Regions from separate parts of the Pseudoduganella sp. R-34 genome, predicted to be linked through region 2. Evidence: predicted binding sites of a transcription regulator. Region 2 holds the regulator's gene; each other region holds the start of a gene.
The links. Region 2 encodes NrdR, which represses ribonucleotide reductase genes. Its sites were predicted from a motif close to CACNANATNTNGTG; they were not measured.
Positions count from the first base shown of each region.

Region 1: ACN9MW_RS27600 (ribonucleoside-diphosphate reductase subunit alpha) is a predicted target of NrdR. The motif match lies at 2,112-2,125, and genes of this name have one in related genera.
Region 3: ACN9MW_RS26005 (ribonucleoside triphosphate reductase) is a predicted target of NrdR. The motif match lies at 3,423-3,436, and genes of this name have one in related genera.

Region 1 is NZ_CP184572.1:6,011,355-6,019,270, forward strand. It holds gene ACN9MW_RS27600 (ribonucleoside-diphosphate reductase subunit alpha) at 1-2,078, opposite strand, end outside; gene ACN9MW_RS27605 (sigma-54-dependent transcriptional regulator) at 2,416-3,936, opposite strand; gene ACN9MW_RS27610 (ATP-binding protein) at 3,933-5,579, opposite strand; gene ACN9MW_RS27615 (PP0621 family protein) at 5,588-5,836, opposite strand; gene ACN9MW_RS27620 (cytochrome C assembly family protein) at 5,833-6,636, opposite strand; gene ACN9MW_RS27625 (ABC transporter ATP-binding protein) at 6,723-7,511, opposite strand; gene ACN9MW_RS27630 (ABC transporter permease) at 7,512-7,916, opposite strand, start outside.
Region 2 is NZ_CP184572.1:2,540,755-2,548,670, reverse strand. It holds gene ACN9MW_RS11725 (type IV pilin protein) at 1-291, opposite strand, end outside; gene ACN9MW_RS11720 (pilus assembly PilX family protein) at 288-860, opposite strand; gene ACN9MW_RS11715 (PilW family protein) at 871-1,746, opposite strand; gene pilV (type IV pilus modification protein PilV) at 1,743-2,366, opposite strand; gene nrdR (transcriptional regulator NrdR) at 2,427-2,900, opposite strand; gene glyA (serine hydroxymethyltransferase) at 2,979-4,223, opposite strand; ZMP/ZTP riboswitch at 4,305-4,415, opposite strand; gene ACN9MW_RS11695 (SDR family NAD(P)-dependent oxidoreductase) at 4,651-5,394, shown strand; gene ybgC (tol-pal system-associated acyl-CoA thioesterase) at 5,514-5,912, shown strand; gene tolQ (protein TolQ) at 5,931-6,620, shown strand; gene ACN9MW_RS11680 (biopolymer transporter ExbD) at 6,636-7,076, shown strand; gene ACN9MW_RS11675 (energy transducer TonB) at 7,080-7,916, shown strand, end outside.
Region 3 is NZ_CP184572.1:5,649,372-5,657,287, reverse strand. It holds gene ACN9MW_RS26025 (HD-GYP domain-containing protein) at 1-325, shown strand, start outside; gene ACN9MW_RS26020 (CHASE domain-containing protein) at 403-2,718, shown strand; gene ACN9MW_RS26015 (hypothetical protein) at 2,736-2,972, opposite strand; gene ACN9MW_RS26010 (low molecular weight protein tyrosine phosphatase family protein) at 2,986-3,309, opposite strand; gene ACN9MW_RS26005 (ribonucleoside triphosphate reductase) at 3,447-5,168, shown strand; gene nrdD (anaerobic ribonucleoside-triphosphate reductase) at 5,179-5,352, shown strand; gene ACN9MW_RS25995 (anaerobic ribonucleoside-triphosphate reductase activating protein) at 5,312-6,055, shown strand; gene ACN9MW_RS25990 (alpha/beta hydrolase) at 6,060-6,935, opposite strand; gene ACN9MW_RS25985 (cupin domain-containing protein) at 6,947-7,423, opposite strand; gene ACN9MW_RS25980 (NIPSNAP family protein) at 7,481-7,786, opposite strand; gene ACN9MW_RS25975 (nuclear transport factor 2 family protein) at 7,892-7,916, opposite strand, start outside.

The DNA of each region.
Region 1 (7,916 bases), 3.3 Mb from region 2:
CACACGGCTTCCATCGAGGTGTCGGCGAAGCTCACCGCTTCCATCGAGGCGTATGGCACGCGCATCATGTGCAGGCAGTCCTGGAAGCCCATCACGCCCAGGCCGACCGGACGGTGGCGCATATTGGCGTTGCGTGCTTTCTCGACGGCGTAGTAGTTGATGTCGATCACGTTGTCCAGCATGCGCATCGCGGTGCGAATGGTCTTCTGCAGCTTGACGTGGTCGATCTTGCCCTCTTTCATGTGGGCCGGCAGGTTCACGGAACCCAGGTTGCAGACGGCGATTTCGTCGGCGTTGGTGTTCAGGGTGATCTCGGTGCACAGGTTCGACGAATGAACAACGCCCACGTGCTGCTGCGGCGAACGGATGTTGCACGGATCCTTGAAGGTGATCCATGGGTGGCCGGTTTCGAACAGCATGGACAGCATCTTGCGCCACAGGTCCAGCGCTTCGATCTTCTTGAACAGGCGCAGTTCGCCGTTGGCTGCCTTGGCTTCGTAGCCCAGGTAGGCTTCTTCGAATTCCTTGCCGAACTTGTCGTGCAGGTCAGGCACGTCGGATGGCGAGAACAGGGTCCAGGTGCCCTTTTCCATCACGCGCTTCATGAACATGTCCGGAATCCAGTTCGCGGTGTTCATGTCGTGGGTGCGGCGGCGGTCGTCGCCGGTGTTCTTGCGCAGGTCGAGGAATTCCTCGATGTCCATGTGCCAGGTTTCCAGGTAGGCGCAGACGGCGCCTTTGCGCTTGCCGCCCTGGTTCACTGCCACGGCGGTGTCGTTCACCACTTTCAGGAACGGTACCACGCCTTGCGATTTGCCGTTGGTGCCCTTGATGTGGGCGCCCAGTGCACGCACCGGGGTCCAGTCGTTGCCCAGGCCGCCGGCGAACTTGGCCAGCAGTGCGTTTTCCTTGATGGCGTCGTAGATGCCTTCCAGGTCGTCGGACACGGTGGTCAGGTAGCAGGAGGACAGCTGCGAACGCTGGGTGCCGGAGTTGAACAGGGTCGGGGTCGACGACATGAAGTCGAAGGTCGACAGCAGGTTGTAGAACTCGATGGCGCGCGCTTCGCGGTCGGTTTCGTTCAGGGCCAGGCCCATGGCGACGCGCATGTAGAAGGCCTGCGGCATTTCGATGCGCACATCGCGCACGTGCAGGAAGTAGCGGTCGTACAGGGTTTGCAGGCCGATGTAGCCGAACTGCAGGTCGCGGTCGGCCACCAGGGCCTTGGCCAGCTTGGCCAGGTCGAACTTGCCCAGTTCTTCGTTCAGCAGTTCAGCGGCGATGCCCTTGGCGATGTACTGCGGGAAGTATTCGATGTAGGCGGCAGCGGCGCCGGCTTGCGGAACTTCCTTGCCGAACACTTCCTTGCGGATGGTGTGCAGCAGGATGCGGGCGGTCACCTGGGAGTAGGCCGGGTCCTTTTCCATCAGCGCGCGGGCAGCCAGGATGGCGGACTTGTGCAGTTCTTCGACCGGCACGCCGTCGTACAGGTTCTTCACGGTTTCGGCCAGGATGGCGTCGGCATCGACGTGCTTTTCCAGGCCCTTGCAGGCGGCGCCGATCAGGTCGCGCACTTCCTGCATCACCAGCGGACGGGATACGCCGTTCTCGGTGACGTTGATCTGCGGCTCAGCGGTCGCGGTGGCGCCGGCTGCCTCTTTCTTCAGGCGGCGTTCTTCCATGTGCTTGGCGCGGTACAGCACGTAGGAGCGTGCCACGTCGTGTTCGCCGGAGCGCATCAGGGCCAGTTCAACCTGGTCTTGCACGTCTTCGATATGGAAGGTGCCGCCGGCTGGCTGGCGGCGCATCAGGGCGCTCACCACGTTCTTGGTCAATTCTTCCACCAGTTCGCGGATGCGGGCGGAAGCCGCACCCTGGCCGCCGTTTACTGCCAGGAAGGCCTTGGTCATTGCCACGGCGATCTTGGATGGCTCGAAAGCGACCACGGCGCCGTTGCGGCGGATGATGCGGTAGTCGGCCATTTGGCTAGCGGAAACAGCGACGCCGCCAGCGGTTTCGCCAGCGGAAACAGGCACTTGAGGCGCCTGAGTGGTGGAAATATCTTGAGTAGATTGCATTTATGCTCCGCGTATTCAGTATTTGTTAATGGCCACTATATCTAGTGGACCATCGAATTCTGTCCACTAATTGTAGTGACGTGATTCGGATCGTACAAGGTGAAATTTTTTCGTTTAGACCACGTTTTCTTATTGACTTTTGATATCCCCCATCGCTACAGGCGATCGGCGGTGAGCGAGCACTAACACAGCTTTTTGCGTGCTGATTTAATAAGCAATGTTGCGGCGCAGCACACGGTTGTGCGTTGGCGAAAACGCTACATCAATCAAGGGGATTTTCGCGGCGGACCGGGATTATAGACCAATCGGGCGGCGGGCGCCCCGCCGCCGCGAACTGCTAGCCTGGGTCCTGGATGTTCAGCTTCTGCATCTGGTAGCGAAGCTGGCGGTAGCTGATGCCCAGCAGCTGGGCGGCCTGGGTGCGGTTGTAGTTGGCCTGGGCCAGGACACGCGTGATGATGTCGCGCTCGACCGCTTCCAGGTAGGCCGGCAGGCTGCTTGCCTGGACATTGAACGCCGGCAGCTGCGGCATGGCCGGCGCGCCGCCTGCTGCGGCCGCCCCTGCAGGGGCTTCGGCCGGCAAGCTTGCCACCGGCGCTGGCGTGGCGGCCGGGCTGGCCGGCTGGGCGGCAGCCTGGCTGGGCTCCGGGCTGGCAGGAGCGGCTGGCGCGGCCACGGGCGCAGGGCTTGGCACTGGCGCCGGCAGCGAACCGCCTTTCAGCGCCAGGTCTTCCGCCGAGATCACGCCATCATTGGAAAATGCCAGCGCGCGTTCCAGGATATTCTCCAGCTCCCGCACATTGCCCGGGAAGGAGTAGCCTTTCAAGACGTCCAGCACGCCGGGCGCCAGCACCACCTTTTGCTCAAAGCTCCCCAGCCGCGCCAGGATGGCTTCGACCAGTTCGTCCAGGTCGTCAAGCCGCTCGCGCAAGGGCGCCAGGCGCAGTTCGATCACGTTCAGGCGATAGAACAAGTCCTGCCGGAACAGGCCGTCCTCCACCAGCTTTTCCAGATTCTTGTGGGTGGCTGAAATGATGCGCACGTCGACCGGCTCCTCGGCCGTGGCGCCGATCTTGCGCACGCGCCGTTCCTGGATCGCGCGCAGCAGCTTGACCTGCATGGCCAGCGGCAGGTCGGCCACCTCGTCCAGCATCAGGGTACCGCCGTTGGCAGCCTGGAAGAAGCCGTCGCGCTCGTCGGAAGCGCCGGTGAACGCGCCCTTGCGGTAGCCGAAGAACTCGGCCTCCATCAGGGCTTCCGGGATGGCGCCGCAGTTGACGGCGATGAACGGCTTGTCCGCGCGCGAGCTCTGGGCGTGGATTTCGCGCGCCGCCAGCTCCTTGCCGCTGCCCGACTCGCCACTGATGGCAATCGGCGCCATCGAGCGCGCCAGCCGGGCAATCTGGGCGCGCAGGGCCTGGATCGCAGCCGAACTGCCGCGCAGCCTGCCTTGCGCCTGTCCGCGCGCCCGGGCGGCAGCCGGGGCGCTGTCGCTCAGCTTCAACGCCGACTGCACCAGCACGCGCAACTGCTCCAGCTGCACCGGCTTGCTCACATAGTCAAAGGCGCCCGCCTTCAGCGCCACCACGGCATTTTCGGCACTGCCGAAGGCCGTCACGACTGCAATCGGGATATTCTTGCCGCTGGCCGCCACCTCGCGCACCAGGTCCAGCCCAAGGCCGTCGGGCAAGCGCATGTCGGTCAGCACCAGTTGGAAGTCTTTTTCGGCAAACAGCTGGCGTGCTTGCTGAAGTGTTTCGGTGCTGTCCACGTCCAGCCCCATCTTCAGCAGGGTAATTTCCAGTAGTTCGCGCAGGTCGGCTTCATCGTCGACGACCAGGACACGTGGAGAAGTCATGTGTTTTTCGCAAATGTAATCACAAAACGGCCGCTCGATTTGCGCGCACCGCCCTCTGTCACGCTGGCTTCGAAGCGGTGTTCGTAGTCCAGCATGGCTTCGTTATTCGAGCACAATTCACGCGCCAGATACAGCCCCAGGCCCGTGCCTTTGCTCGACGTAGTATAAAACGGCTCGAACAGGTGGGCCCGCACCTGCGGCGAAATGCCGGGGCCATCGTCCTGCACGTGCAGTTCCAGCGGCCGGCCGGCCACCTGCACGATGAAGACGCGGATGCTGGCCGGCGTGCCGCTGGCGTAGCGCACCGCGTTGTTGAGCAGGTTGATCAGCACTTCGCGCAGGTGCAGCGGATCGAAGCGCACCACCACCTGGCGCATGCCGCCCAGGCAGACGATCTTGCTGTCCAGCTTATGGGTTTCGTCGAATTCCGCCTTCAAGTCATTGAGGAAGCTTTCCAGCTCCATCGGCTCATGGTGGTTTTGCGCCTTGCGCGACAGTTGCAGGATGTCTTCCACCATGCGGTTCACGCGTGCCACATTGTCGGCGATGATCTTCAGCAGGCGCTTGTGCACGGGCGCGTGCAAATCCTCTTCCAGCAGCGAATTGGCGTGGCCGATGGCCGACAGCGGATTGCGCACCTCGTGCGCGATACTGGCGGTCAGGCGGCCCATCGAGGCCAGCTTGAGCTGCTGCGCCTTTTCCTCGATGCTGGTCACGTCTTCCAGGAAGATCACGTTGCGCTCCACGTCCAGGCCGTTGGTATCGGCGGCGGCGAAACGCAGTTTCAGGTGCAGCGCCACGTCGCGCCGCGAATTCCAGGCAGCCGTCATGTCTTCCTTCTGGGGGTCCTCGAACGGCTTGACGGTGATGAAGGCGCTGGCCTGATGCGGGTCGTTGCGCCAGGTTTCGTAAGCGAGCGCAATCGGCTGCAGGGCTGCGCCATCCAGCATCTGCGCGGCGCCGCCCAGCATCTGCTGCGCTGCCGGATTGCTCATATGGATGGTGCCGTCCGCTCCCACCACCAGGATGCCGTCGGCCGAATGCGCGATCACCAGGCGGTTGACGGCCTGCTGCACGCCGATTTCAATGCCGCGCTGCGCCGCCAGTTCTTCCTGGCCGATCAGGCGCGCCGCCATGCGGTTCACCACCAGCGTCACGGCAAACCAGGCAACGCCGTACAAGCCGGCCTGCAGCACCGACGAATCTTCCCCGGCAATGGCGAAGTAGGCGCTATGGGCCAGCATGAACAGCGTGGCCAGCGAAGCACTGAACAGCGACAGCACCAGCGGCGCCAGGATGGCGCAGCCGGCCAGCGGGAACAGGTACAGGATGGCCAGGCCGGAGCGCAGGCCGCCCGATGCAAGGTACAGCAAGGAGATGCAGGTCAGGTCGCAGGCCACCTGCGACATCAGCTGCAGCATGAAATGGCGGCGCCAGCGGATAGCCAGCACCTGCATCCCCACCGCCAGCAGCAGGTAGGCGATGCACACCTGCACCGACAGTTCCGGGAGCGTCAGCTTGCCGGCGCTGAAGTACAGCAGCAAGACCAGGGCAATGACGATGCGGGTCGCGCCCAGCGCCTTCAGCGAGCGCCAGAAGGTGTCGCGCGAGGCGGCCGACAGGGTATGGAGACGGGCGAACACGCTGCGGCTTAATGCGGGGCGTGCGCCGCGCAGCAGTAGTCACGGCCGTTGGCAGGCACGTTTTCGGAGGCAGGGAAATGCACGCCGCAATGGGCGCATTGCAGCATCTTCTCGGCCTGTTGCGGCTCGGCCGCGCGCGGCTGTTGCGGCGCAGGCGAGCTACCGCCCTGCGGCGGGCCGCTCATCTTGCGCAGCTTGCTGCGGACGGCGGCGATGACCAGGAAGATCAGCGCCAGCCAGAACAGGAGTCGTGTCATGCCAAACCTCGATGTAAAACCACTTCCAGGACAAAACGGCTGCCGACATAGGCCAGCAGCAGGGTCGCAAAACCCGCCAGCGTGAAGCTGAGGGCCGTCTTGCCGCGCCAGCCGCGGAAATGACGCCCGGCCAGCAAGGCTGCGAACAGGACCCAGGACAGCAGGGTGAACACCGATTTATGGTCCCACTTCAGCGCCCGCCCAAACAATTCTTCGCTGAAGACGATACCCGACAGGACGGTCAGGCTCAGCAGCACGAAGCCGAAGGCGATCAGGCGGAACAGCAGCTTTTCCATCGTCAGCAGGGCCGGCAACTGGTCCAGCGCGGCGGCGAAAAAGCCGGGACTGTCGCTGCGCGTATGCAGGCGCGACTCCTGCAGCGCCATCAGCACGGCATGGAAGGCGGCGATGGTCAGCGTGCTGTAGGCCAGCGTGGCGATGGCAATGTGCCAACCCAGCATGGTGGAACGGCCCGCCATCGGCACCAGCGAGCCGGGAAAGCCGGCCTGCAGGGCAACCGCCAGGGCAGCCACCGGCATGACGATGCGGCGCAGGCCATCCAGCGGGTAATTCTGGTTCTCCAGCCAGTAGGCGCCGACCGAAATCCATAGCGCGGACGACAGCATGGTGGCAAAGCCGATGCGCAGCGAGCCTGGCACCATCACGTCGACCCACAGCGCCGCCCCGTGCAGCAGCCAGGCGCCGGCCGTCAGCGCGGCGATAGGCACGGATTTACGCGACGGGAGAAAACCACAAATCAGGTAAAGCAGCGTTGCTGCGAGCAGGAAGTAAGTTTGCATCCGGTAAGTTTAACACCTGAACACCATGGGGTCAGGCACTGACATGCAACACGCTGCGCGTGTCACATGTCAGTGCCAGACCCCTGCTAATCAACCGCCGCCGCGCGCAACTCGTCGTTGTGATGGCGTTGTTGTTCTTCCATCACCAATTGCCCCAGCTCGCGCTTCAGGGCATTGAATTCCGGCGACGACGGATCGCGCAGGCGCGGCATGTCGACCAGGATGTCGCGCTTGACCGTGCCGGGGCGGTAGGTCATGACCACGATGCGGTCGGCCAGGTAGATCGCCTCCTCGATGCTGTGGGTGACGAAGATGATGGTCTTTTTCTGCTGGTCCCAGATGCGCAGCAGCTCGTCCTGCAGGTCGCGCCGGGTCAGCGCATCGAGCGCACCGAATGGTTCATCCATCAGCATGATCGGCGAATCGAGCGCCAGCACGCGCGCGATCGCCACCCTTTGCCGCATGCCGCCCGACAGGTCTTTCGGGAAGCGGTGGCGGAAGTCCTGCAGCGACAGGGTCTTGAGCAGCCTGTCCACGGTGGACGCGATCTGCTCCTTCGGCATGCCCTTGATCTCCAGCCCGAAGGCCACGTTGTCGGCCACCGTCATCCACGGGAACAGCGCGTACTCCTGGAACACCATGCCGCGCTCCGGGCCCGGGCCGGCCACTGGCTTGCAGTCGGCGACGATGCTGCCGCGGGTGGGCGGGGAAAAGCCGGCGATGGCATTCAGCAGCGTCGACTTGCCGCAGCCGGAAGGCCCCAGCAGGCAGACGAACTGGCCGCGCGGGATCTCCAGGTCGATGCCCTGCAGCGCCACCACCGAGGTGCCGAAGACCTTGGTGACGCCCTTGACTTCGATATGTGCAGCGCTCATTCAGCTCTCCAGGCCGCGGTGCCAGCGCAGCAGATGGTTGTTCAGGCGGTCCATGGCGACGTCGATGGCCAGGCCGAGCAAACCGATGGTGATCATCCCGGCGATGATCTTGTCCGACCAGAAGTACTCGCGCGCCTCGCTGATGCGGAAGCCAAGGCCGTTGTTCACTGCCACCATTTCCGCCACGATCACCACGATGAACGCCGTGCCGATGCCGATGCGCACGCCGGCCAGGATGGAAGGCACGGCGGCCGGCAGGATCACGCGCAGGAACATGGTGGGCCCGGAGGCGCCCAGGTTGCGCGCGGCGCGCAGGTAGATGCCGTCCACCTGGCGCACGCCGGCGATGGTGTTGATCAGCACCGGGAAGAAGGCGCCCAGCGAAATCAGGAAGATGGCCGGCGG
Region 2 (7,916 bases):
ATCGCAGGCCTTGCCTTCAAGCTCGTAAGCGCTGGACCTGGCGTTCCGGCCCGACCACCACCGGAAGTCGCTCACGGTATTCGCCGAAAACGCGGCGTAGCTATTAAACCGCGTGAAGTGGCGCTCCTGCTGCTGCATCAGCTCTTGTAGTGCGGCCTGCGCTTCGCTGCGGCGCATGCGGATGACCGCTTCGCTCCAGACCGGTATCGCCACGGCCGAGAGAATGCCGATGATGATCAGGGTGGTCAGCATGCCGAGCAAGGTGCCGCCGGCGGATGGGCGCGCGGTCATTGTTCCTCCTCGCGGCTGGCGGCATCGTGCAGCGCCTGCCAATCCATGATTTCACGCCAGCTGTGGCGTCGCACCGGTACCGGGGGCGTGTAGCTGGCCTGCATCACGGTCTCGGCGCCGGGGCGCGTGCCGAAGCCGATTACCGTCACGCGGTAATAGTGGGACGGCGGCGCTCCGGCTGGCGTGTACCCGACGCGCTCCACGAGGTAGCGCGGGCGTCGAAATGGCAGCACGCCCTGCCCTGTCTCCATTGCGGCGCCGGTCAGCGCGCCGTATTCCGTACCTCCGATACCTGCAAGGTCAACGGTTTGCCAGGCGGGAGCCGCGCTCCCGGGCTGCGCCGGCGTGGCGGGCACGTCGAGCGGCTGGCCAAGGCCGGCATTGATATCGCGTTCTGCATCCATCAATCCATCCTCCGCAGACTGGAAGGCAAGCAGGCGGTCCCGTTCAGCGCGGGCGGCCTTCTCGCCCAGCATCGCCATTTGTGCGGCCGATGCGCCGATCGTCAGGGCGGCGAACAGCAACAGCATCGTTACCGGAAGAGTGACGCCACGCTGGTATTCATGCATGGTGCTCTCCTTAATGGTTGCGCAAGGCGACCGTCGCCGTGAACAGCCGGCGCGCGCGACGCTGCATCGGCTGCGGCAAACCGGCTTCGTCGATACGTGCGCCCGGGTCAAGGCCCGGCAGCAAATCGTAGCTGCCAAGCCGGCCGCCCGCACGCGAACCGCGCTCACCGTGCAGCAGCAAGGCAATGCGAACGCTGGTGACGCGGCGCCAATGAGGACGCAGCGCACGCTCGGATACGGGAAGCGCGGCATCGAGGGCATCGATGCCGCTGGCGGTCAGGTAAAGGTTGGGGATACTGTCGCGCGGGCTATCCGTATCGACGCCATATAGCACGTGGAAGGCATCCACCCCACGCACCACGGCGTCCGAGCCCCAACCGTTTTCCCCCTTGTATTTGCAGCGAAGTTCAGCAACGCCGTCTCCAGCTTGGGCAATGTAGAAAATGCTCCAGGCCCATTCGCCTGGGTCGGCCGGGAAACCGGCGCAATTGAGCATGGCGCCGCCGCCCTCCGCGCCGGCGATTGCTGCAGGTGCATAGCGAATGGCGAGTACGTCGCTGCCGTTGACAGCTGGCAGCGCTGGGCCGAGGCCGTCGGCGTTGGTTGCCACACTTGCGGCGTCGCGGCCTTCGATGGCCATGGGCGACGTTGGCGCGGCGGCGACCTCCGCGCCTGGCTCGCCGGGATAGCCCGCCTGCCGCAGGGATTGGCCGATGATTGCCAGTGCGAAGCGGCCACTATCGTCAATGCGGGTATTGGCGCCGTTATGCAGGAAGTCGCTATCGGACGCGTGCAGGAGGGAGGCGGCCGCCAACGCTACCAACAGGCTGAGCGCCATCGCGACGAGGACTTCGGCCATGGCCAGGCCATGCTGGCGTGCTGTCATTGCATGTCTCCTGCGGCTGGCGGATCAACCGGATCGTTTGGAGCCGGCTGGGCGGGCGCCGCTGGCGGTGGGCCGGGCAAGGGTGGCGGATCGGCCAGCGCGATGGGCAAAGCAACGCCTGGAACGGTGGCCAAACCGGCAGCAGCCCCATCTGGCCGCCGGAAGCGCCAGCCTATCTTGATGACGACGGGCGCATCGGCGCCACCGGAGCATGGCCATTGCAACTGGCCGCCCGGCGCCGTGTCGGCGTCGCGGCAGATGACGGCGCGGGCTTGCGGCAGCACAGCCGCAAGGTGACGGCGGAACTCTTCCAGCTCTTGCCGCGCCATGGCGCCGGAATCGCAGGGCGCGCCGGCACAGGAAGCCGGTGCGCCGGAAACGCCGCTGGCATCGCTGGCGTCGAATTCGAATCCCAGGTAAGCGGAGGACTGCGCGGCGTTCGCGCGGATGTGGTCAGCAAGCGTGGCGGCAGCCTGCAGGGCTTCGGTCTGCAGGCTCGACTCCTGTCGAGTGCGCATGGCGTGGGCCTGCATCGCCAGCGCGCCGACCAGGCCGACGGCGAGCAGCAGCACGGCAACCAACACTTCCACCATGGTGAACCCAGCAAATGGACGATGCATGGCACAGCCCTCCCCTGCTGATCAAATTAGTCAGCAGAGGACTCGCGGGTTTGAGAAATATCAAGCCTTGGGAGAGAGCTCTTGACCGTCACCAACTTCTTCGATCGCGTCCTGGAATTCGGCCAGGTCTTCGAAGTTCTTGTAGACGGATGCGAAGCGGATATACGCCACTTTGTCCAGGCGCTTGAGCTCGGCCATGACGAGTTCGCCGACGAAGACCGAATCGACTTCACGCTGGCCGCTGGTCAGCAGCTTTTCTTCGATCGAGGAAACCGCCTTGTCAACGGACTCGGCGGCAACAGGGCGCTTGCGCAAGGCCAGCATCAGGCTGGCGCGCAGCTTGTCGGCCGAATACTCGGTGCGGCTGCCGTTCTTCTTGACCACATAAGGCATGGTCAGTTCGATCCGCTCCCAGGTGGTGAAGCGCTTGTCGCAGTTCACGCAGCGCCGGCGCCGCTTGATGGCGTCCCCTTCCTCCGACACGCGGGTGTCGAGGACCTGGATATCATCGTGCTGGCAGAACGGGCATTTCATGGATTGAGCGTCTCTTATTATTGAATGAAAAAGCGCCGGACCTTACGATCCGGCGCCTCGATAGTACCAACCGCTTGCTTAGGCGTAAACAGGGAATTTGTCAGCCAGCACCTTCACAGCGGCTTTCACGCGCTCGATGGTTGCTGCATCGTGCGGGTTATCCAGCACGTCGGCGATCAGGTTGCCCACTTCTTCCGCTTCGGCTTCCTTGAAACCGCGGGTGGTGAAGGCTGGCGAACCCAGGCGGATGCCCGAAGTCACGAATGGCTTCTGCGGGTCGTTCGGGATGCCGTTCTTGTTGCAGGTCATGTGCGCCTGGCCCAGGATCGCTTCCGCTTCCTTGCCGGTCAGGTTCTTGGCGCGCAGGTCGACCAGGAACACGTGCGACTCGGTGCCGCCGGAAACGATGCGCAGGCCGCGCTTGATCAGGGTCTTGGCCAGCACGTCGGCGTTCTTCACCACTTGCTGCTGGTAGGCCTTGAATTCAGGGGACAGGGCTTCCTTGAAGGCCACTGCCTTGCCGGCGATCACGTGCATCAGCGGGCCGCCCTGGATGCCAGGGAAGATCGCGGAGTTGATGATCTTTTCGTGTTCGGCTTTCATCAGGATGATGCCGCCACGTGGGCCGCGCAGGGACTTGTGGGTGGTGGAGGTCACGAAGTCGGCGTGCGGAACCGGGTTCGGATACAGGCCAGCGGCGATCAGGCCGGCGTAGTGGGCCATGTCGACCATGAAGTAGGCGCCAACGGCCTTGGCGACTTTGGCGAAGCGCTCGAAGTCGATCTTCTTGGAGAAGGCGGACGCGCCGGCGATGATCAGCTTAGGCTTGTGTTCCTTGGCCAGGGCTTCCATTGCGTCGTAGTCGATGTCTTCTTCAGCGGTCAGGCCGTAGGAAACGACGTTGAACCATTTGCCGGACATGTTCAGCGCCATGCCGTGGGTCAGGTGGCCGCCTTCCGCCAGCGACATGCCCATGATGGTGTCGCCTGGTTTCAGGACAGCGAAGAACACGCCCTGGTTAGCCTGGGAACCGGAGTTAGGCTGCACGTTGGCTGCTTCGGCGCCGAACAGCTGCTTCACGCGGTCGATTGCCAGTTGCTCGACGACGTCCACGTACTCGCAGCCACCGTAGTAGCGCTTGCCAGGATAGCCTTCGGCGTATTTATTGGTGAGCTGCGAGCCCTGGGCTTCCATTACGGCTGGCGAGGTGTAGTTCTCAGAAGCGATCAGCTCGATGTGGTCGTGCTGGCGCTTGTTCTCGTTCTGGATAGCGGCAAACAGCTCCGCGTCAACGTTGGCGAGGGTGTGATCTTTTGCGAACATGAAATTACTCCAGTTTTTAAGGCAGATTGGATCGAATCGGGAGCCAAAAAGTGACAGGGCAGCCGAAACGCACGTTTCCATCGTGGCTGCCCAGGCGAACGGCTGTTTGAGATCTCACGTTCCCCGGTGGTTGCCCACCTCTCACCAGCAGCGCAAGCGCCAGCTAGTTTTTCGCCAGTTACGTGAGACAGTAATGGAGCCAAGATTGTAGATTAAGTGGCCAGATCCGGCAATCGTTTGGCCGGATTCGGCGGATTTCGGGGGTTATTCGGCCTAAAACCGGTAAACCGGTGCCTGACCCGCAGGGTCAGGCACCCTCTGCTCTACGGCGTGGGGCTTCGGCGCACAGGGGTCTGACCCTGCGGGTCTGACCCCGCCTTACCGGTTTGGCGTTAGAATCCCCCAAGTTAACATTGGGAGTTCGACCATGATCGTGTTAGTTACCGGCGCAACCGCTGGTTTTGGCGCCGCGATGGCGCGTGTTTTCGTGAAGAACGGCCACAAGGTCATCGCCGCCGGCCGCCGCGCCGAGCGCCTGGAAGCCCTGGCCGCCGAACTCGGCCCGAACCTGCTGCCGGTCAAGCTCGACGTCACCGACAAAGGCGCGATCCACGCAGCCCTGGCGTCCTTGCCCGCCGACTGGAAAGAAGTCGACGTCCTGATTAATAACGCCGGCCTCGCCCTCGGCATCAAAGGCGCCCACGAAGCCGACCTGGAAGACTGGGAAACCATGATTGCCACCAACTGCACCGGCCTGGTCACCATCACGCGTGCCCTGCTGCCAGGCATGGTCGAACGCGGCCGCGGCACCATCATCAACCTCGGCTCCGTCGCTGGCGCCTACCCTTATCCCGGCGGCAATGTGTACGGCGCCACCAAGGCCTTCGTCGAACAATTCACGCTGAACCTGCGCGCCGACCTGATCGGCACCGGTGTGCGCGCTACCAATATCGCCCCCGGCCTGTGCGGCGGCACCGAATTTTCTAACGTGCGCCTGAAAGACGACGCTGCCGCAGCCAAGGTTTACGAAGGCACCACCCCGCTGACCGCCGACGATATCGCCAACACGGCTTTCTGGATTGCAACATTGCCGCAACACATTAATGTAAATTCCATCGAATTGATGCCAACCTGCCAAGGATTCTCGCCATTCGCGATCAAACGCGGCTAAAATGCCGCCCCATATAAGGGAAAACCGTAAGCAATTGTTACGAGATTGTGCAAAATGCCTTGTCGCTGATTCATTTGGCGTAAAATGTTGCCGATTCTCACTTAGTAGCTCTTCTATCTATGTCGTCTGAGTTCACCTGGGATGTCCGTGTTTATTACGAAGACACGGACGCCGGCGGAATTGTCTATTACGCGAACTATTTGAAGTTCTTCGAGCGCGCACGCACTGAGTGGTTGCGCTCCCTCGGCGTTAACCAGGATATCCTCCTGCGTGAGCACGACGCCATGTTTGTTGTCAAAAATGTCAGCGCGGACTACCACGCGCCAGCGCGACTAGACGATGTAATAAAATTGACGCTTCGTATTGATAAACTGGGCCGCGCTTCGATCCAGTTTGTACAGGAGGCGTGGTGCGGCGACCGCCTCTTAAATACTGCCCACGTAAAAGTAGGCTGCGTCGACTCGGCCCTGCGCCCACGCGCCGTGCCTGATGCCGTTGCGGCCCGCATGCGCGCATAATAATTAGATTGAGAAACAATGAACGTCACCCAAGACCTTTCCTTCATCGCCCTCATCACCAACGCACACCTGATCGTTCAGTTGATCATGGCGCTGCTGCTTGCGGTTTCCGTTATCAGCTGGACCTATATCTTCAAGAAGCTGTTTGATGTGCGCGGTGCGCGCAATCAGACCATCGAATTCGAGAAAACCTTCTGGGCCGGCGGCAACCTGCACGCCCTGCATGCCAGCGCAGGCAGCAACCGCGCCAACAGCGGCGCACTGGCCCGCATCTTCGAGGCAGGCATGGGTGAATTCATCAAGGGCAAACAGGCTGCAGCTTCCAGCCGCGACATGAATATGGGCGACGTGCTGGACGGCGCGCGCCGCGCCATGCGCGCTGCTTTCCAGCGTGAGATGGATGCACTGGAAGCGCACCTGGCCTTCCTGGCTTCGGTCGGTTCCGTTTCCCCTTACATCGGCCTGCTCGGTACCGTGTGGGGCATCATGAACGCCTTCCGCGGCCTGGCCAACGTGCAGCAGGCGACGTTGTCGGCTGTGGCGCCCGGCATTGCCGAAGCGCTGATCGCCACTGCTATCGGCCTGTTCGCAGCTATTCCAGCCGTGGTGGCGTACAACCGCTTCTCGCACGATATTGACCGCCTGGCGATCCGCTTCGAGAGCTTCGTTGAAGAATTCTCGAACATCCTGCAGCGCCAGTCCCGTTGAAAGGCGAAACTGAAGATGGCTTCTTCCTTCTCCAGCAGCATGCGCGGCAGCCGCGGCGGCCGCAAGCTGAAGTCCGAGATCAACGTCGTGCCTTATATCGACGTGATGCTCTGCCTGCTGATCATCTTCATGGTGATGCCGACCTCGAACAACCCAAGCTCAATCGACCTGCCGAGCGCTGAAAAAGCATCACGCCCGCCGGACGCCTTTATCCAGGTGCAAGTGAAACCGAACGGCTCGCTGTCGATCGGCGTTGCCGGCAAGTCGGCCGAGGCGCCGGAAACCGAACCGAACCGCGATGCGCTGGTGCGCAAGCTGCGCACCCTGCACGAAAAATATCCCGAGTATCCGGTGCTGATCGCCGGCGACAAGGAAAGCAAGTACAACGATGTGATCCAATTGATTTCCGAAGCGAAGAAGATGGGGATTAACCGCGTTGGCTTGGCAACGAAGTAAGGCATGGCAATGACGATGGCAAATGCAGGCGGACCGTATCGCGTGCCGAAGCGGCACGGCGGCACGCGCGCGTTTGCGCTCGCGCTGGCGATGCACTGCGTGCTGTTTGCGTTCCTGTGGGTCGGTATTCGGTGGAACAACGACCCGGTCGGCGTCGACGCCGAAATCTGGGACATGACCACGCAGATGGCCGCACCTAAAGCGCCTGAACCGGAGCCGCAGCCTGAACCAGAGCCGCCTGCGCGCGAGCCTGAGCCGACGCCGCCTCCGCCACCGGAAGTGGTGAAGCCAGTGCAGCCTGATCCTGAGATCGCGCTGCAGAAGAAGAAAGAAAAAGAGAAGAAAGAGCTCGAACAGAAGATCGCCGAGCAAAAGAAAAAGCTCGAAGATGAGAAAAAGCGTCTGGCCGAGCAGCAGGACAAGCAAGACAAGCTGGATAAGCTGGAAAAAGAAAAAGCCAAAAAACTGGCGGAACTGAAAGAGAAGGAAAAAGCTGCCAAAGCCCGTGCTGCAGAAATGCAGCGCATCATGGGTTCGGCAGCTGCAGGCTCCACCGGAACGGCGGCACGTTCAACCGCGCCTAACCTGGACAAGGGCTATGTCGCAAAGCTGCGCACCAAGATCATGGGCCGCATCGACTATCCTGGCGCCAAGCAGGATATCGAGGCAAGGTTCATGGTCAGCCAGCTTCCTAGCGGCGAAGTCATGTCCGTGAAGAAAACGAAAAGCAGCGGTGTAGCTGCGTATGACACTGCGGTGGAGAATGCGATTTATAAGGCCTCGCCCCTGCCGAAACGCGATGACGGCACGGTGGCGCGCGAGCTTGAACTCGTGTTCAAT
Region 3 (7,916 bases), 3.1 Mb from region 2:
CGAGCTGGGCTTCTCCAACGCCTTCCTGCGCTTCGCGCGCGAGATCACCTACAGCCACCAGGAGCGCTACGATGGCTCCGGCTATCCGCAAGGCCTGGCTGGCGATGCCATTCCGGTAGCGGCGCGCCTGGTCGCGGTGGCCGATGTCTATGATGCGCTGGTATCCGAGCGCGTATACCGTCCGGCCTTTACCCACGAAACTGCCATCGAACTGATCCGCCAGGGCAGCGGCGAGCAATTCGACCCGGATGTGGTCGATGCGCTGCTGGCCGCCGAGGAACAGGTCAGGGAAATTGCGCTGCGATACCAGGATGCGACAGGGTAACAACGGCTGACCGTTTCCCTGGCGTATGAGGGATTTCACTATGCTATAGTCGTCTCCATAGTCCCGTCGGAGCAAGCATGCGCATACACGGATACCTGGCCTTTATTGTCGGTATTTGCGTTACCGTGTGGGTCTGCATGTTCGTGATGAATGTGCAGGACCGCCAGACCAATGAAGCCTTCCAGCGCGACACGCAAAAAATTGCGCGCGACACCCAGCTTCGCTTGCAAACCTACTTCGACATGCTGCTTAGCATTAAGGGCGTGTTCGCGGTGAAGGACGATGTCTCGCGCGTGGAATTCAGCCGCTATGTGCGCGAGCTGGACCTCAAGCGCCGCTATCCCGGCTTCCAGGCCATCCAGTTCGTGCGGCGCGTGCCATCCAGCCAACTGGATGCCTATGCGGTACGCATCCGTGCTGATGACAGCCTGCAAAGCGGCGGCTATCCCGACTACAAGGTGCATCCGGCTTCGGTGCGGCAGGAGCACTTCCTGATCGAATACAACGAGCCGATGAGGGGCAATGAAAACGCCTTCGGCCTGGACCTGGCCGCACTGCCTCCGCATTACAAGGCCCTGCAGCTGGGCAAGGCCACCGGCCGCGTGGTGGCCACCGAACGCATCACCCTGGTGCAGGACGCCAGCGGCCAGCCCGGCTTCGTTGCGCGCGCACCGATCTACCGCCGTGGCGCCTCGCTGTTGACGGAGCAGGAGCGCGACGCAGCGCTGGTGGGCTTTGTCGCCATTGTTTTCCGTGTCAACGACCTGATGTCGGAAACGATCGACAGTCCGATGCTGCAGCACCTTTATGTCAGCATCAACGATGCGGGCTACATCAGCGACGGGGGCAAGATGCCGGCTACGGTCGACAACCTGATGTTCAACAGCTTCGGCAAGCTTGGTTCTGGCGAGCGCATGCCGGCGCTGCCTGGCCTGACCAGCAGCATCCCGCTCGATGTCGGCGAGCGGCGCTGGATCATGAAATTCGAAGGCCATGCGAGCGAGCGTTATAGCCGCGACTTGAGGCTGATCACGGTGATCGGCCTGGCCGGCTTTATCATCAGCGCCCTGATCGGCGCGCAGATCATGACATTGCAGCGGCGCCGCGCGCTGGCGCAAAAGCTGCGCGTCACTGCCGACGAATTGCGTGCGTTGCAGGATAGCGCCATTGTCGGCATCGGCTTGTTCGCCAACGGGCTGATCGTGCGCTGCAACCGCGGGCTGGAAGAGATGATGGGTTACCAGCCGGGCCAGTTGGCGGGCCGCTCCTGCAATATGCTGACGGGCGGGCTGAGCGATCCCTTTGCCTGCGTGGCCGATGGCACGCCGATGCATTTCGAGCTGGAGCTGGCCAGCTCCAGCGGCCGGCGCCTGTGGTGCATGGTGAACGGACGCATGCTGGACGAGAATGAGCCGCGCAAAGGCTGCGTCTGGGTCATTATCGATATCACGGAGCGCAAGCAGACCGAGGCAGCGCTGGTCGACACCAAGCATGGCCTGGAGCGCAGCCTGAATGAGCTGGCACTGCAAAAGTCTAACGTGGAAATGGCGCACAAGGATCTGTCGGCCGTGCTGCTGACGTTGAAACAGGCGCAGGCCAACCTGATCACGTCCGAGAAAATGGCATCGCTGGGCGCGCTGGTAGCAGGCATTGCGCACGAACTGAATACGCCGATCGGCAACAGCCTGCTGACCGCGACGGCCTTGAGCGACATGTGCAAGGAGTTTGAGCGCCAGCTCTCCGAGGGCGGCATCAAGCGCTCGGCCCTCGATACGCATCTGAAGGATGCGCGTATGGCGTGCTCGATCATCACCAACTCCCTGACGCGGGCGGCTGACCTGATCCACTCCTTCAAGCAGGTGGCGGTCGACCAGACCTCCGACAAACGGCGTTCGTTCAACCTGCATGGCGTGGTGCACGACACGCTGGCGACTTATTCCGCCCAGCTGCGCCGTGCCAACTGCGAAGTGAAGGTGTGGATGCCGGAGACGCTCAACTTCATGTCCTACCCCGGCAGCGTGGGCCAGGTGCTGAGCAACCTGATCCAGAACGCCATCATGCATGCCTTCGAGGGCCGGGAGTCCGGGCATATCACCATCAGCGCCGTCGAGATGGACGAGGATAATGTCGAACTGCGCTTTGCCGATGACGGCAATGGCATGAGTGCACGCACGCTGCGCCAGGTGTACGATCCCTTCTTCACCACCAAGATGGGGCAGGGCGGGTCAGGGCTCGGCATGAACATCGTCTACAACCTCGTTACCGGCGTCTTGCGCGGGACCATCCACGTTGAATCCGAGCCTGGAAAAGGCACTACCGTGATCATGAACTTGCCGCGCCAGGTTCCCGCGAAGGAGGAACTGGCTGAAACCGACCTGCTTCATGCGCAGTAGTCGGGCAAAGCCAGAAGTCAGGTGCGCAAGCCTTCCAGGATTTTCAATGCAGCACGCTCCGCTTCGCCTTCGGCGGCATGCTGGTCCAGAAAGGTCTGGTCTGCCGACACGCGTCGCTTCGGATAGATATGGGTCATATGCATCGGGTTCGCGGAAGGGGCGAAGATGGAGACGTAGGCGCCCCATTGCTTCGTGCCTTCAAGTAGTTCGCCGGTGTACTCAATCTCGTAGTCATCAACGCTTTTGGTAGGCATCGTCATTCCAGGATCAGCGCAGGAACTTGCCGGCTTTGGCTTCGAGGAGCCGAACCAGTTCGGCCTGCATGTATTCGTAGTCGTCAGGAATGTCGAGGCAAATCACGCGCTTCCCGTTCAGGTGCGCCCTGAAATCGCGGGAGAGGCGGTTGCGGTGAGTCTTCTCCATCACGAAGATGATGTTGGCCCACGCGATCTGCTCGCTCGACAGGGGGACGTCGGCGTCATTGCCCAGGCCTGCGGAATCGGTCTCCACATCGGGCCAGCTCGCGAATACATGCTCCGCTGTCGGGCTGCGCAAGCGATTTTGCGTGCAGATGAAGAGTGCTCGTTTCATGGTATAGGCGAATTTTGCACGAATCTTATCAAATTTAAACCAGATCAAGGAAATCAAAAATCAGCGCCGTCAAGTCGCTGTTCACTACATTTAGTGTGTAATATCCATCGCAACACAACATCTAGTTTAAGAGAATAATGAACCCTGCCCGCAAGACTACCGTGGACGTCGAGTCCTCGATCAATGAATACCTCCAGCAGCTCGACTGGCGGGTGAACGCCAATGCCAACCAGGGCTATTCGCTGGGCGGCATGATCCTCAACATTTCCGGCAAGATGGTCGCCAACTACTGGCTCGACCACGTCTACCCGCGCACGGTCGGCGAAGCGCATCGCAATGCCGATATCCACATCCATGACCTCGACATGCTGGCCGGGTATTGCGCCGGCTGGTCATTGCGCACGCTGCTGAACGAAGGCCTGAACGGCGTGCCGGGAAAGGTGGAATCGGCGCCGCCGAAGCACCTCTCCAGCGCCGCCGGCCAGATCGTGAACTTCCTTGGCACCTTGCAGAACGAATGGGCCGGCGCCCAGGCTTTCAGCTCCTTCGACACCTATATGGCGCCCTACGTCCGCAAGGATAGGCTGGGCTATGAACAGGTACTGCAGACCATGCAGGAACTGGTCTACAACCTGAACGTCCCCTCGCGCTGGGGCACGCAAACGCCTTTCACCAACCTCACTTTCGACTGGACCTGTCCGGAAGACTTGCAGGAGCAGGTGCCGGTGATCGTCGGCGAAGAGATGCCGTTTACCTATGGCGACCTGCAGGCAGAGATGGACATGATCAACCGCGCCTACATCGAAGTCATGATGCGCGGCGACGCCAAAGGCCGCGCCTTCACCTTCCCGATCCCGACCTACAACATCACGCCGGACTTCGACTGGCACAGCCCGAATGCCGACCTGCTATTCGAAATGACTGCCCGCTATGGCTTGCCTTACTTCCAGAACTTCGTGAACTCGGAACTCAAGCCGAACATGATCCGCTCCATGTGCTGCCGCCTGCAACTCGACCTGCGCGAACTGCTCAAGCGGGGCAACGGCCTGTTTGGCTCGGCCGAACAAACCGGCTCGCTGGGCGTGGTCACGTTGAACTGCGCCCGCCTTGGCTACCTGTATGCAGGCGACGAGGCGGCGCTGTTTGCACGCGTGGACGAACTGCTTGAACTGGGCAAGACCAGCCTGGAGATCAAGCGCCAGGTGATCCAGCGCCTGATGGATGGCGGCCTGTTCCCCTATACCAAGCGTTACCTCGGCACGCTGCGCAACCATTTCTCCACGCTTGGCGTGAATGGCATGAACGAAATGCTGCGCAACTTCAGCGGCGACACGGAAGACATCACCACCGAAGCCGGGGCCGCGCTGGCGATACGCCTGCTCGATCACATCCGCGCCCGCATGCTGGAGTTCCAGGAAGAGACAGGACATATGTACAACCTCGAGGCTACGCCGGCCGAAGGCACAACCTACCGCTTTGCCAAGGAGGACCGTGCCCGCATGCCGTCGATCCTGCAGGCAGGCACGCCGGAAATGCCTTACTACACCAACTCTTCGCAGCTCCCGGTGGGCTTCACCGATGACCCGTTCGAAGCGCTGGAGCGGCAGGACGAGCTGCAACGGAAATACACAGGCGGCACCGTGCTGCACCTGTACATGACCGAGCAGGTATCCAGCGCCGATGCCTGCCGCCACCTGGTGCAGCGCGCACTGACGCACTTCCGCCTGCCGTACATCACGGTGACGCCGACGTTCTCGATCTGTCCGAAACACGGCTACTTGAGCGGCAAGCACGAATTCTGTCCGAAATGCGATGAGGACATCCTTGCGCGCAAGACGCGCGAACTTTCACTTGACTAAGGAGATAGGCATGACCGCCAAGCAGCCAAACCAGGAAATCGCCCTCACCGACGCAGAGCGCCAGCCTTGCGAAATCTGGACGCGTGTAATGGGGTATCACCGCCCGTACTCGTCCTTCAACGTTGGCAAGAAGGGGGAATTCAATGAGCGCACTTATTTCGTCGAGCGCCGGAACAATGGCTGACAGGGAGCTCAAGGTCGGCGGCTACGCCAGGTTTACGTCGACCGACTATCCCGGCGAGCTGGCAGCCGTTGTGTTCGTCCAGGGCTGTCCCTGGCGCTGCGGGTACTGCCACAACCCGCACTTGCAGCCCAGGGACGTTGCGCCGGCGATCGCCTGGCGCGACATGCTCGCTTTTCTCGCCGGCAGGGCAGGGCTCCTTGACGCCGTGGTGTTTTCCGGCGGCGAGCCGACCCTCGATCCGGCGCTGGAAGATGCGATGCGCAGCGTGAAAGCGCTCGGCTTCAAGGTGGGCTTGCACACCGCAGGCATCTACCCTGAGCGCCTGAAGCAGGTGCTTCCGCTGACGGACTGGGTAGGCCTCGACATCAAGACCTCATTCGAGGCCTACGATGAAATCACTGGCGTCAGCGGCAGCGCGCAAGCAGCGCGCACCGCCGCCCGCCTTGTCATTGAGAGCGGCGTTCCGTACGAATTCAGGACCACGATCCATCCCAGGCTGACTACACCCCGGCACCTGGCCGCGTTGGTGGAGCAGATTTCCGGCATGGGTTGCGAGACGTATGCACTGCAGGATTTCCGTTCGGTTGGCTGCCGCAGCCAGGATTTGATCAATTCCGCCAGCGAAGGCGTTTTGCACGGCGAATTGGCCGGCCAGGTGAAGTCGCGGTTCCGCCAGTTCACGCTTCGGCAAGCGAATGGCTAGCTGATCACTTCACCAGCATGGCATCACGCAGGATCGACCCCGCCATGTCCAGGGCTTGTTTGCCTTCCTTCAGTTCCTGGTAATAGTTGGGCCAGAAGTGGAACATCTTCGGCCATATTTCGAGCCGCACGCGTACGTCGGCGATGGTGGCTGCACGGGCGAGGGCGATGGAATCATCGAGCAGCGCTTCAGTGGCGCCGACGAAGATGTTGAGCGGGGCGATGCCGTGCAGATCGGCGAAAACAGGGGAGGCCAGGGGCACGTTCCGCGGCCGGTCGCCGAGGTATTGCTCGGCCAGGAACAGCATGAGTTCGCGGTTCAGCACCGGGTCGCGTTCGGCGTTTCGTGCGTAGCTGCCTGCCGCAATGGTCATGTCGGCCCAGGGCGAGAACAGGACCGTGCTCGCCGGCTGGGGCAGGCCCAATTCCCGCAAACGCACCAGCATGGCGATGGCAAGGCCGGCGCCAGCGCTATCGCCTGCCACTGTAAGCTGCATTCCCCGATCAAGCAAATACTGGTATCCGTTAACGGCATCATCCAGCGCATCAGGGAAGGGGAATTCGGGAGCGCGCCGATAGTCCAGGGCGAAGGTCTTCATTTCCGCCGCGCGACCCAGTTCGCTGACAAAATGCCGGTGGCTTTCCAGGGAACCCCATACGAAGCCGCCGCCGTGCAGGTAGAGGATGACGCCGTCTTCGCGCGCGTCCGAAGTGAAGGTCCATTCGGCGGGAACGCCGTTCGCCATGACGGGAGCGACGCTGACGTCCGCGGCAGTCGGATAGAGGCCGGCCAAGGCATCACATGCCTCCCGGCGCTGAGCGATGGTGAGTTCTGTCGGCCGTGCACGAAACATCGCCTCCAATCGATCGAGCTCGTTCATTGGTCAGATCCTCATGGCGTCCATAATTTATAAGGACTGTCAGCAGCGCAGCCTGTTGAATCGGTCCATATGTCGCCATCTTGTGATCTGTCACGGTGCAGCACCCGGTCATGATCGGGGTAGGTAATCCGGTCGATTGTTGCCCGTGTTCCGACGACCATGCATCGGGCCGGTACTTGACCCTGGTTCCAGAGATAGTGTCCAACTGGCGTCCCATGCGGCCATGCCACCGCGTCGCCCGGGCCGAGGAGGGATTCGGTCTCGCCTTCGACAACTGTGACCTCGCCCTCAAGGACGACCACGAGTTCGTCCTCCGATTGATGCCAATGCTTGAGCGAGGACCGTGTGCCCGGCATGAGCACATGGATGAATGCGCCAAACTGGGTTAATCCGCCGGGTTCACTGATCCACTCTTCCCGATTCAAGACGCCGGGGGTAGAGGTCTCGCTGGTCTCGACTTGTCGTTGGCTGGTGCGAATGACAGGCATGTATGCTCCTCAATGATCATGGTGACCGGCATGTCCGCCCTTATGCCTGAACGCCTTCTACGCGAAGACGGGGCGGAAGAAGCTTCGTTCGTAACTGACGATACAGCGGGTGTCTTCGGCATACTTGAAAGCAGCCTGGCACTGCGGGTCTTCGAGGGACTTGATCCGGTACTCCTCATACTTCGCGAGGCTCGGAAACGAGAACATCGCAAGCGCGACGTTGTTCGTACCTTCGGAAGGCATGAAGTAACCGTGGTGCGCGCCGCCAAACTTCTCAACTAACGGAATCCACATTTTCCCGTAGTGTTCAAATTCCTTGAGCTTGTACGGATCGATGATGTAGCGAAGGTAGCAGGTGATCATAGGGCATCTTCATGGGGGGCGGTGTGCCCTAGTATAAGGGAGGCGGAACCTGTGCGCGCGCCCTGCGCAGTTTTCGCAACAGATGGACCGCTATGCGCGTGGAATTCACGATGTAATGGGGCTTGCCATT